DNA from 3 places in the Actinoplanes digitatis genome. Region 1 is predicted to be linked to each of the others. Evidence: predicted binding sites of a transcription regulator. Region 1 holds the regulator's gene; each other region holds the start of a gene.
The links. Region 1 encodes HrcA, which represses chaperone genes, less so after heat shock. Its sites were predicted from a motif close to GGTTNGCACNCTCNNNNNGAGNGTGCNAACC; they were not measured.
Positions count from the first base shown of each region.

Region 2: groES (co-chaperone GroES) is a predicted target of HrcA. The motif match lies at 2,024-2,054, and genes of this name have one in related genera.
Region 3: groL (chaperonin GroEL) is a predicted target of HrcA. The motif match lies at 1,509-1,539, and genes of this name have one in related genera.

Region 1 covers NZ_JACHNH010000001.1:7,346,504-7,349,776, reverse strand. Annotated here, with positions in the region: gene BJ971_RS32215 (DUF4870 domain-containing protein) at 1-606, opposite strand, end outside; gene hrcA (heat-inducible transcriptional repressor HrcA) at 803-1,825, shown strand; gene dnaJ (molecular chaperone DnaJ) at 1,887-3,029, shown strand; gene BJ971_RS32200 (16S rRNA (uracil(1498)-N(3))-methyltransferase) at 3,075-3,273, shown strand, end outside.
Region 2 covers NZ_JACHNH010000001.1:7,961,000-7,964,272, forward strand. Annotated here, with positions in the region: gene groL (chaperonin GroEL) at 1-1,506, opposite strand, end outside; gene groES (co-chaperone GroES) at 1,580-1,888, opposite strand; gene BJ971_RS35085 (class I SAM-dependent methyltransferase) at 2,127-3,273, shown strand, end outside.
Region 3 covers NZ_JACHNH010000001.1:145,951-149,223, reverse strand. Annotated here, with positions in the region: gene groL (chaperonin GroEL) at 1-1,320, opposite strand, end outside; gene BJ971_RS00655 (GNAT family N-acetyltransferase) at 1,670-2,188, shown strand; gene BJ971_RS00650 (hypothetical protein) at 2,200-2,634, shown strand; gene thrC (threonine synthase) at 2,843-3,273, opposite strand, start outside.

The DNA of each region.
Region 1 (3,273 bases):
GACGCCGGCGATGATGCCGAAGATCGTGGCGACGGCCCAGGCCGCGATGCCGATGAAGATGCCGATGAAGACGCAGGCCAGGATCCAGCCGACGACCGCGATGATCGACCAGAGGATCTGGAAGTTCAGCGCCTTGACCGCCTCGGCACGCACCACCGGCGACTGGTTGCCCCGGGCGATGAACGCCACCAGCGGCGCGATCCAACCCGAGGCGCCGCCGCCGAGGAAGGCGCCGGCCGCGCCGCCGAAGTGTGCGACCAGGATCCAGGTCTTGTCGTCGCCGCCGGGCTGACCGTAGCCCTGCGGCGGGTAGCCGCCGGGCTGCTGACCGTAGCCGGGCTGCTGGCCGTAGCCGGGCGGCGGGCCGTAGCCGGGTGCCCCCGAGCCGGGCGGGGGTCCGTAGCCGCCGCCGGAAGTGGGCGGCGGTGCGTAGCCGCCGCCCGAGGTCGGCGGCGGGGTGCCGTAGGTCGGCGGCTGGGGCGAGCCGTACGCCGGCGGCGGCGGCGGGGCGGATCCGGCTCCCGGATCGTTACCCGGATATGGGTTGAATGGCGCGGTGGGGTCCGAGGGGTTCCCCTCACCGGGCGGGCGCGGCGGTTCAGTCATGTCGCACACGGTAGGACCGCAGGTCGAACGTGGCGAGGGCAACATGCCGCGCGAGGGCGGAGAATAGACAGTCGGCTAACCGTCGCGAGCACCGATGACTGATCATCGCGCGCGGCGTGGCGGCGACGTAGACTGGCACTCGACTTTGCGGAGTGCCAAACGGCGGAGTGCCAAAAACGGCGGGGAGGGGTTCGGCGTGAGTCTCGACGATCGCAAGCTCGAAGTGCTCCGCGCCATCGTCGAGGACTACGTGTCGACCCAGGAGCCCGTCGGCAGCAAGGCCCTGGTCGAGCGCCACCAGCTCGGCGTCTCCCCGGCGACGGTCCGCAACGACATGGCCGTCCTCGAGGAGGAGGGCTACATCCGGCAGCCGCACACCAGCGCCGGCCGGGTGCCCACCGACGCCGGCTACCGCCTGTTCGTCGACCGGCTGTCCCGGGTCAAGCCGCTGAGCCCGGCCGAGCGGCGCGCGATCGAGCGCTTCCTGGTCGGCGCGGTCGACCTCGACGACGTGGTGCACCGCACGGTGCGCCTGCTCGCCCAGCTCACCCGCCAGGTCGCGGTCGTGCAGTATCCGAGCCTGGCCCGCTCGTCGGTGCGCCACCTCGAGCTGGTGCCGATCTCCACCACCCGGCTGATGCTGGTGATGATCGCTGATACCGGCCGGGTCGAGCAGCGCCTGGTCGAGCTGCCGGCGCCGACGGCGACCGACGACGTGCTGGACATGCGCCGCAAGATCAACGCCAAGCTGAGCGGCGTGAAGCTGTCCGACACCCCGCCGCTGGTGGCCGCCCTGGTCGACGAGTCGGACCCGGCGAAGCGCACCACCATGGCCTGCGTCGCGTCGGTGCTGCTGGAGACGCTCGTCGAGCGCAGTGAGGAACGCCTCGCCCTGGCGGGTACGGCGAACCTGACCCGCGGCGGCGTGCTGGACTTCCAGGGCTCGCTGCGGCCGGTCCTGGAGGCGCTCGAGGAGGAGGTCATCCTTCTCAAGCTCATCGGCGAGGTCGAGCCCAGCACCACCCGGGTCCGCATCGGCGACGAGAACGAGATCGACAACCTGCGGGCGGCATCCGTGGTGAGCACGGGTTACGGACCGGGCACGACGATCGTTGGTGGGCTCGGCGTGCTGGGGCCCACCCGGATGGATTACCCCGGCACCATCGCGACCGTGCGTGCCGTGGCACGCTACGTTGGCGACCTGCTGGCACAAAACTGACGCAACCGCGACGAAGGTCTCCAGCGCGTAGCGCGGGGCAGACATGAGGACTCGAAACCCTGTGGCCAAGGACTACTACGGAATTCTCGGCATCGGCCGCGAAGCCACCGACGACGAGATCAAGCGCGCCTACCGCAAGCTGGCCCGTCAATTCCATCCGGACGTCAATCCGGACCCGGAAGCGCACGAGAAGTTCAAGGACATCAACGCGGCGTACGAGGTTCTCTCGGACGACCAGAAGCGTCAGATCGTCGACCTCGGCGGCGACCCGCTGGCACCCGGCGGCGGCGCGGGCGGCCCCGGCGGCCCCGGCGGAGCCGGGCCGTTCGTTGGCTTCCAGGACATCATGGACGCCTTCTTCGGTACGGCGGCCGGCGGCGGCTCACGCGGCCCGCGGCCGCGCACCCGCCCGGGCGCCGATGCGATCCTGCGCCTCGAGCTTGACCTGGTGGAGACGGCCTTCGGCGTCGAGGCGCCGATCACCGTCGACACCGCCGTGCTCTGCACCCAGTGCTCCGGCGCGGGCACGGCGCCCGGCACCCACCTGGCCACCTGCGAGACGTGCGGCGGCCGCGGCGAGGTCCAGTCGGTGCAGCGCACCTTCCTCGGCCAGGTCGTCTCGGCCCGGCCCTGCCAGGTCTGCCAGGGCCACGGCACGGTCATCCCGCAGCCCTGCCCGACCTGCGCCGGCGACGGCCGCATCCGCACCCGCCGCTCCCTGACCGTGAAGATCCCGGCGGGCGTCGAGGACGGCATGCGCATCCGCCTGGCCCAGCAGGGCGAGGTCGGCCCCGGCGGCGGCACGGCGGGCGACCTCTACGTGGAGATCCACGAGCGCCCGCACGACGTCTACTCCCGCAAGGGCGACGACCTGCACTGCCGGGTGACCCTGCCGATGACCGCGGCGGCGCTGGGCACGCGGCTGACCATCAAGACCCTGGACAGCGAGGAGAACATCGAGGTCAAGCCGGGCACCCAGCCGGCATCGACCCTGCGCATCCGCGGCAAGGGCGTGCCGCACCTGCGGGGACAGGGCCGCGGCGAGCTCTTCGTGCACCTCGACGTCAAGACGCCGACCAAGCTGACCGCCGACCAGGAGCGGATGCTGCGCGACTTCGCGAAGACCCGGGGCGAGGACATCGCCGAGCTGAGCAAGCAGGGCGGGTTCTTCTCCCGCATGCGGGACGCCTTCAACGGGCACTGAATCCGACCGGTGATCTTTACGCCGGATGTTGGGTAGCGTGTGCTCGTGTCTGCGCCTCTGTTCTTGGTTGACGACCTGCCCGGCGGGAAGCGGTACACCCTGGCCGGTGCCGAGGGGCATCACGCCGCCACCGTGCAGCGGCTGAAGGTCGGCGAGGCGCTGCTGCTCGGCGACGGGCGCGGCGGGACCGCCACCGCCGAGGTCACCGCCGTCGGGCGGGGCAGCATCGACGTCCACGTGCTCG
Region 2 (3,273 bases), 610 kb from region 1:
GACCGCACTGCGGGTCACCTTGACCGGGTCGATGATGCCGGCCGCGACCAGGTCGACGTACTCGTCGGTGGCCGCGTTGAGGCCGTGGCCCCAGCCCAGCTCGGCCGACTTGCCCGCCACCACGTAGCCGTCGTGGCCCGCGTTCTGCGCGATCCAGCGCAGCGGCTCGACAAGCGCCTTGCGGACGATCTGCACGCCGACCGCCTCCTCGCCGGTGAGGCCGAGGTTGCCGTCGAGCACCGAGGCGACCTGCGCCAGGGCGGCGCCGCCACCCGGGACGGTGCCCTCCTCGACCGCGGCCTTGGTCGCCGCGATGGCGTCCTCGATGCGGTGCTTGCGCTCCTTCATCTCGACCTCGGTCGCGGCGCCGACCTTGATCACCGCGATGCCGCCGGAGAGCTTGGCCAGCCGCTCCGAGAGCTTCTCGCGGTCCCAGTCGGAGTCCGAGGCCTCGATCTCCTTGCGGATCTGCGCGACCCGGTCCTCGATCTCGGCCTTGCGGCCGCCACCGTCGACGATGGTCGTGCTCTCCTTGTCCACCACGACCCGCCGGGCGGTGCCCAGCATGTCGAGGGTGACCTGGTCGATCTTGTAGCCGAGCTCGGGGGCGATGAGCTCGCCACCGGTCGCGATCGCAAGGTCCTGCAGCATCGCCTTGCGCCGGTCACCGAAGCCGGGTGCCTTCACGGCCACAATCTTGAAGGTCTTCCGCAGCGCGTTGACGACCAGGGTCGACAGCGCCTGGCCCTCGACGTCCTCGGCGACGATGAGCAGCGGCTTGCCGCCGGAGAGAACCTTCTCCAGCAGCGGCAGCAGCTCCTCGACGCTGGAGATCTTCTGCGTGGTGATCAGCAGGTAGGCGTCCTCCAGGACGGCCTCCTGCGACTCGGCGTCGGTCACGAAGTTCGGCGAGATGAAGCCCTTGTCGAACTGCAGACCCTCGGTCACCTCGAGGCCGGTGTCCAGGACGGACCCCTCCTCGACGGTGATGACGCCGTCGCGGCCGACCCGCTCCATCGCCTCGGCGATGAGCTCGCCGATGGTGGCGTCCTGCGCCGAGATGGTGGCGACGTTCGCGATCGACTTCTTGTCGTCGACCTCGACCGCCTTCTCCAGCAGCGCCTTGGAGACGGCCTCGGCGGCCAGGTCCATGCCGCGCTTGAGCGCGATCGGGTTGGCGCCCGCGGTCACGTTGCGCAGGCCCTCGCGGACCAGCGCCTGTGCGAGCACGGTCGCCGTGGTGGTCCCGTCGCCGGCGACGTCGTTGGTCTTCGTCGCCACCTCCTTGACCAGCTGCGCACCGAGGTTCTGGTACGGGTCGGAGAGCTCGATCTCCTTGGCGATGGTGACACCGTCGTTGGTGATCGTCGGCGCGCCGAACTTCTTGTCGAGGACGACGTTGCGACCGCGCGGGCCGAGAGTGACCTTGACCGTGTCGGCGAGCGTGTTGACGCCGTGCTCCAACAGGTGCCGGGCGTCGTCGGAGAAACTAAGAATCTTCGCCATTTATGGTCCCTTCAACGCACCGGCGCCCTGGACCGGAAGCCGGGCCAGGGCGCTCAGCACTGTCAGATCAGGTCTACTTCTCGATGACCGCGAGGACGTCGCGGGCGGAGAGCACCAGGTACTCCTCGCCGGCGTACTTGACCTCGGTGCCGCCGTACTTCGAGTACAGGACGGTGTCGCCGACCTTGACGTCGATCGGAACGCGGTTGCCCTTGTCGTCGATCCGGCCGGGGCCAACGGCGAGGACGGTGCCCTCCTGCGGCTTCTCCTTGGCGGTGTCGGGGATCACGATGCCCGACGCCGTCGTGGTCTCGGCCTCGTTCGCCTGGACCACGATGCGGTCCTCGAGCGGCTTGATCGCAACCTTTGTCGCGGTAGTCACGGGCATACCCTCCTGGGTACAGGTGTTGTCGCCGGCCAATGGACAGGCCGGGCTGATGCCTCATGCCACCGGGCGGGGCCGTCGTCGCGGGTGCCGGTCCGCCTGGCGCAGGCGCACGTCCCCGGTCGGGGAGCACGCTGGCACCCTCAGGTTGAGAGTGCTAATCGGAGATTATGCCGGAACTAGCACTCCGTCAACCAGAGTGCCAACGCGTCAGCTTCCAGCAGAATGACTTTCCGTGGACCTCGAACTGCTCGCCGCCCTGCGTACCCCCGAGGGAGCCGCCGCCCTGACGGCCGCCGCCGAGGTCACCGGCGCGGACCCGCTCGCCGCCGCGACGGCGCTGCGCACCCGCGGACTCTCCCCCGGCCTGGCCGCCGCCGCACTCACCCAGACCGACCTGCGGATACGCGCGGAGGCCAAGTTCGGCACGGCCGCCCAGACCATGCTGTTCACCCGGGCCGGGCTCGAACAGGCGACCCGCGCGGCGGTGGCCGACCGGCGCGCCGGCCGGCTGCGCGCGGCCGGCGTCGAGACCCTGGCCGACCTCGGCTGCGGCCTCGGCTCGGACGCGCTGGCGGCGGCCCGAGCGGGCATCCGGGTGTACGCCGTCGACGCCGACCCGCTCACGGCCGCGCTCGCCGCCGCGAACGCCGAGGCCGCCGGCCTGGCCCACCTGGTGACCGTGGAGTGCGCGGACGCGACGAGCGTTCCGGTGGAGCGGTTCGACGCGGTCTTCGCCGACCCGGCGCGCCGGCGGGCGGGCCGCGGCCGGGTGATGGACCCGCGCTCGTGGTCGCCGCCGTGGGACTTCATCGCCGCACTGCCCGGCCGGGTGCCACGCACGGTGCTCAAGCTCGCCCCCGGCATCGATCACGCGCTCCTACCGCCGGGCGCCGAGGGCGAGTGGGTAAGCGTCGGCGGCGATCTGGTCGAGGCCGCGTTCTGGTGCGGTCCGCTGGCGGAGTTCGCTCGGCGGGCGATCCTATTGCCGTCGGGCGCCGAGCTCACCGGCTCGGGCACCGCGGCGGCGCCGGTCGGCCCGGTCGGCGCCTTCCTGTACGACCCGGATCCGGCCGTGGTCCGCTCGCACCTCGTCGCCGAGTTCGCCGCGACGATCGGCGGCCGGATCGCCGACCCAGAGATCGCCTACGTCTACACCGACACCGCCGTGGACACCCCGTTCGGCCGGCGGCTCGAGATCACCGACGTGCTGCCGTTCTCCCTGAAGCGGCTGCGGACGCTGCTGCGCGAGCGCGGCGTCGGGCGGCTGGAGATCCGCAAGCGCGGCTCCGCGCTCGAGCCCGAGCAGCTGCGCCGGGACCTGCGGCTGCGCGGCAACGCACCGGCGTCGCTCGTGCTGACCCGGGTGGCGGGCGCGCCGA
Region 3 (3,273 bases), 7.2 Mb from region 1:
GATGTTCGCGCCGGTGGCCTCGTCGCCCACCAGGTCGAGCTTGTCGAACGCGGACTTGCCGGCCTGCACGAGCGCGACGCCACCACCGGGGACGATGCCCTCCTCGACGGCCGCCTTCGCGTTGCGAACGGCGTCCTCGATGCGGTGCTTGCGCTCCTTGAGCTCGACCTCGGTGGCCGCGCCGACCTTGATGACCGCAACGCCGCCGGCCAGCTTGGCCAGGCGCTCCTGCAGCTTCTCGCGGTCGTAGTCGGAGTCCGACTTCTCGATCTCGGCGCGGATCTGGTTGACCCGGCCCTGGATCTGCTCGGCGTTGCCGGAGCCGTCGACGATCGTCGTCTCGTCCTTGGTGATGACGACCTTGCGGGCCTGGCCCAGCAGGCTCAGGTCGGCGGCGTCGAGCTTGAGGCCGACCTCCTCGCTGATGACCGTGCCACCGGTGAGGATGGCGATGTCGTCCAGCATGGCCTTGCGGCGGTCACCGAAGCCCGGCGCCTTGACGGCGACCGACTTGAAGGTGCCGCGCACCTTGTTGACGACCAGGGTGGCAAGGGCCTCGCCCTCGACATCCTCGGCGATGATGATCAGCGGCTTGCCGCCCTGCATGACCTTCTCGAGGACGGGGAGCAGGTCCTTGACCGCGGAGATCTTGCTGTTCGCGATGAGGATGTACGGGTCGTCGAAGACGGCCTCCATACGCTCAGCGTCGGTCATGAAGTAGGCCGAGATGTAGCCCTTGTCGAAGCGCATGCCCTCGGTCAGCTCGAGCTCGAGACCGAAGGTGTTGCTCTCCTCGACGGTGATGACGCCTTCCTTGCCGACCTTGTCCATGGCCTCGGCGATGATCTCGCCGACCGTGGAGTCACCGGCGGAGATGGAGGCGGTGGAGGCGATCTGCTCCTTGGTCTCCACGTCCTTGGCGAGCTGCGACAGGGCCTCGGAGACGGCCGAGACGGCGGCCTCGATGCCCCGCTTGAGCGCCATCGGGTTCGCGCCGGCCGCGACGTTGCGCAGGCCCTCGCGGACCAGGGCCTGGGCCAGGACGGTCGCCGTCGTCGTGCCGTCGCCGGCTACGTCGTCGGTCTTCTTGGCGACCTCCTTGACCAGCTCGGCGCCGATCTTCTCGAAGGTGCCCTCGAGCTCGATCTCCTTGGCGATCGACACACCATCGTTGGTGATGGTGGGAGCGCCCCACTTCTTCTCGAGCACGACGTTGCGGCCCTTGGGGCCGAGCGTCACCTTGACGGCGTCCGCGAGCTGGTTCATGCCACTCTCGAGGCCGCGACGAGCTTCCTCGTCAAATGCGATGATCTTGGCCATTCGGCTGTGTCCTCCTGGACATTCGCGGCGCCGGGCCGGTCCGGCCCGTGTTCCGCACGTTGAGAACGCTGCGGACGTCACCACCTGGCGATGTGACGTCCTCAGGTCGAGCCGGAAAGCCCGCGACGACCGGTCCCGTGCCCCGGCACCGATGGCGGTGCCGCTGCCGTGACCCCACCGCCCCGACCTGCTGGCACTCACGTGGCGCGAGTGCCAATCACTTGTTTAGCACTCTGATGGGTCGAGTGCAAGCAGAACGGTCGGGGGCCGGGTGCGCCCGGTTCGTGCACACGAGGTCGATATCCGCGTCCTACTTGCCTCGTGCCGGGTGACCGGGTAGCAAGGCACCATGACCAGCACCCTGGCGCCACCCGTCACCGTGCACCGGGTCACGCCCGGCGACACGGCCCGGATGCGGGCACTGCGGCTGGAGATGCTGGCCGACAGCCCGCTCGCGTTCCTGGAGACGGTGGCGCAGGCCGCGGCCCGGCCGCACGCCGACTACCGGCGGCGCATCGTGCAGGCCTCCTCCGGCAGCCAACTGGCCCAGTTCGTCGCGGACCCGGGCGGGCGGCTGATCGGCCACGCCGGCGGCACGGTGCTGCCCGAGGAGCCGGACGCGACGGTGATCTTCGCGGTCTACATCACACCGGCGCACCGCGGCAGCGGCATGCTCGGCGAGTTGATCGAGGCGGTCGCGCAGTGGTCGGCCTCGATCGGCCGGCACGAGCTGATGCTCGAGGTGGTGGTCGGCAACGACCGGGCCGTCCGGGCGTACGAGCGGCTGGGCTTCCGGGACGCCGGCAAGCGGGTGCCTCACCCGGTCATCCCGGCCCTGACCGAGCTGCAGATGCGCCGCCGGGCCTGAGGCGCGTTGAGGTGGGCTGGGCCACGATCCGGACCGCGCTCACCGCGGTCAACGGCACCACGCTCGTCGGCCTCGGGCTCGCCGTGCTCTGCGGCACCAGGATCCGCCGCGGGCCGGGCGGGATCCTGATCGCCGAGGGATACCGCCGCAAGATGCCGCCCGCGACCTGCTTCACGGTCGGCTCGGTGATCATCACCAGGCGCACGGCCGACTGGCTGCTGCACGAGAGCCGGGCCGGCCTGCTCGCACACGAGAGCCGGCACGCCGGGCAGTACGCCGTGTTCGGCCCGCTGTTCTGGCCCGTGTACTGGGCCTGCTGCGGCTACTCCTGGGCGATGACCGGAACGGCCGGCACGCGCAACGCGTTCGAGCGGCATGCCGGGCTGGCACTGGGCGGTTACCGCGAGGCGCCGCTGCGGCCGGGCCTGCGGCGACTGAAGCGCTGAGGCGGAAGAATTTGGTCGGGAGGACGCACGCACAGCGCCTCCGGCACTGGGTCGTTGGGCCCCTAGGAGATTGTCGCCAAGCTCAAAGGTGGGGCCGCGTACGGCGTCACGTCCTCCCGCGTAGAGCATCCTGCCGAGCCTGCGATCCTTCCGCAAGTCCTCAGGGGAAGGAATTCTCAACGTTGGGCAGAGGTTTGACTACTCTGTGTTATCCGAGGAGGCCGGCGTCCCGGGCGCCGCGCAGCGACGGCTTGATCCGGTGAGTGGGTCCGACCTGCCCGGCGACGGCGTCCAGTGTCTTCAGTCCCTCGCCGGTGTTGAAGACGACGGTCTCCTTGTCGGGGTCGAGCCGGCCGCTCGCGACGAGCTTCCTGAGCACCGCGACGGTGACTCCGCCGGCGGTCTCGGCGAAGACGCCGGTGGTGCGGGCGAGCAGCTGGATGGCGTCGCGGATCTCGTCGTCGCCGGCGTAGTCCATCCAGCCGCCGGTGCGGGTCACGGCCTCGATCGCGTACGCGCCGGCGGCCGGGTCGCCGATGTTGAGCGACTTCGCGATGCCGGTCGGCTTCACCGGGATGATCTGGTCGGTGCCGTTGTGCAGGGCCGTGGCGATGGGGTTGCAGCCGGCCGACTGTGCAC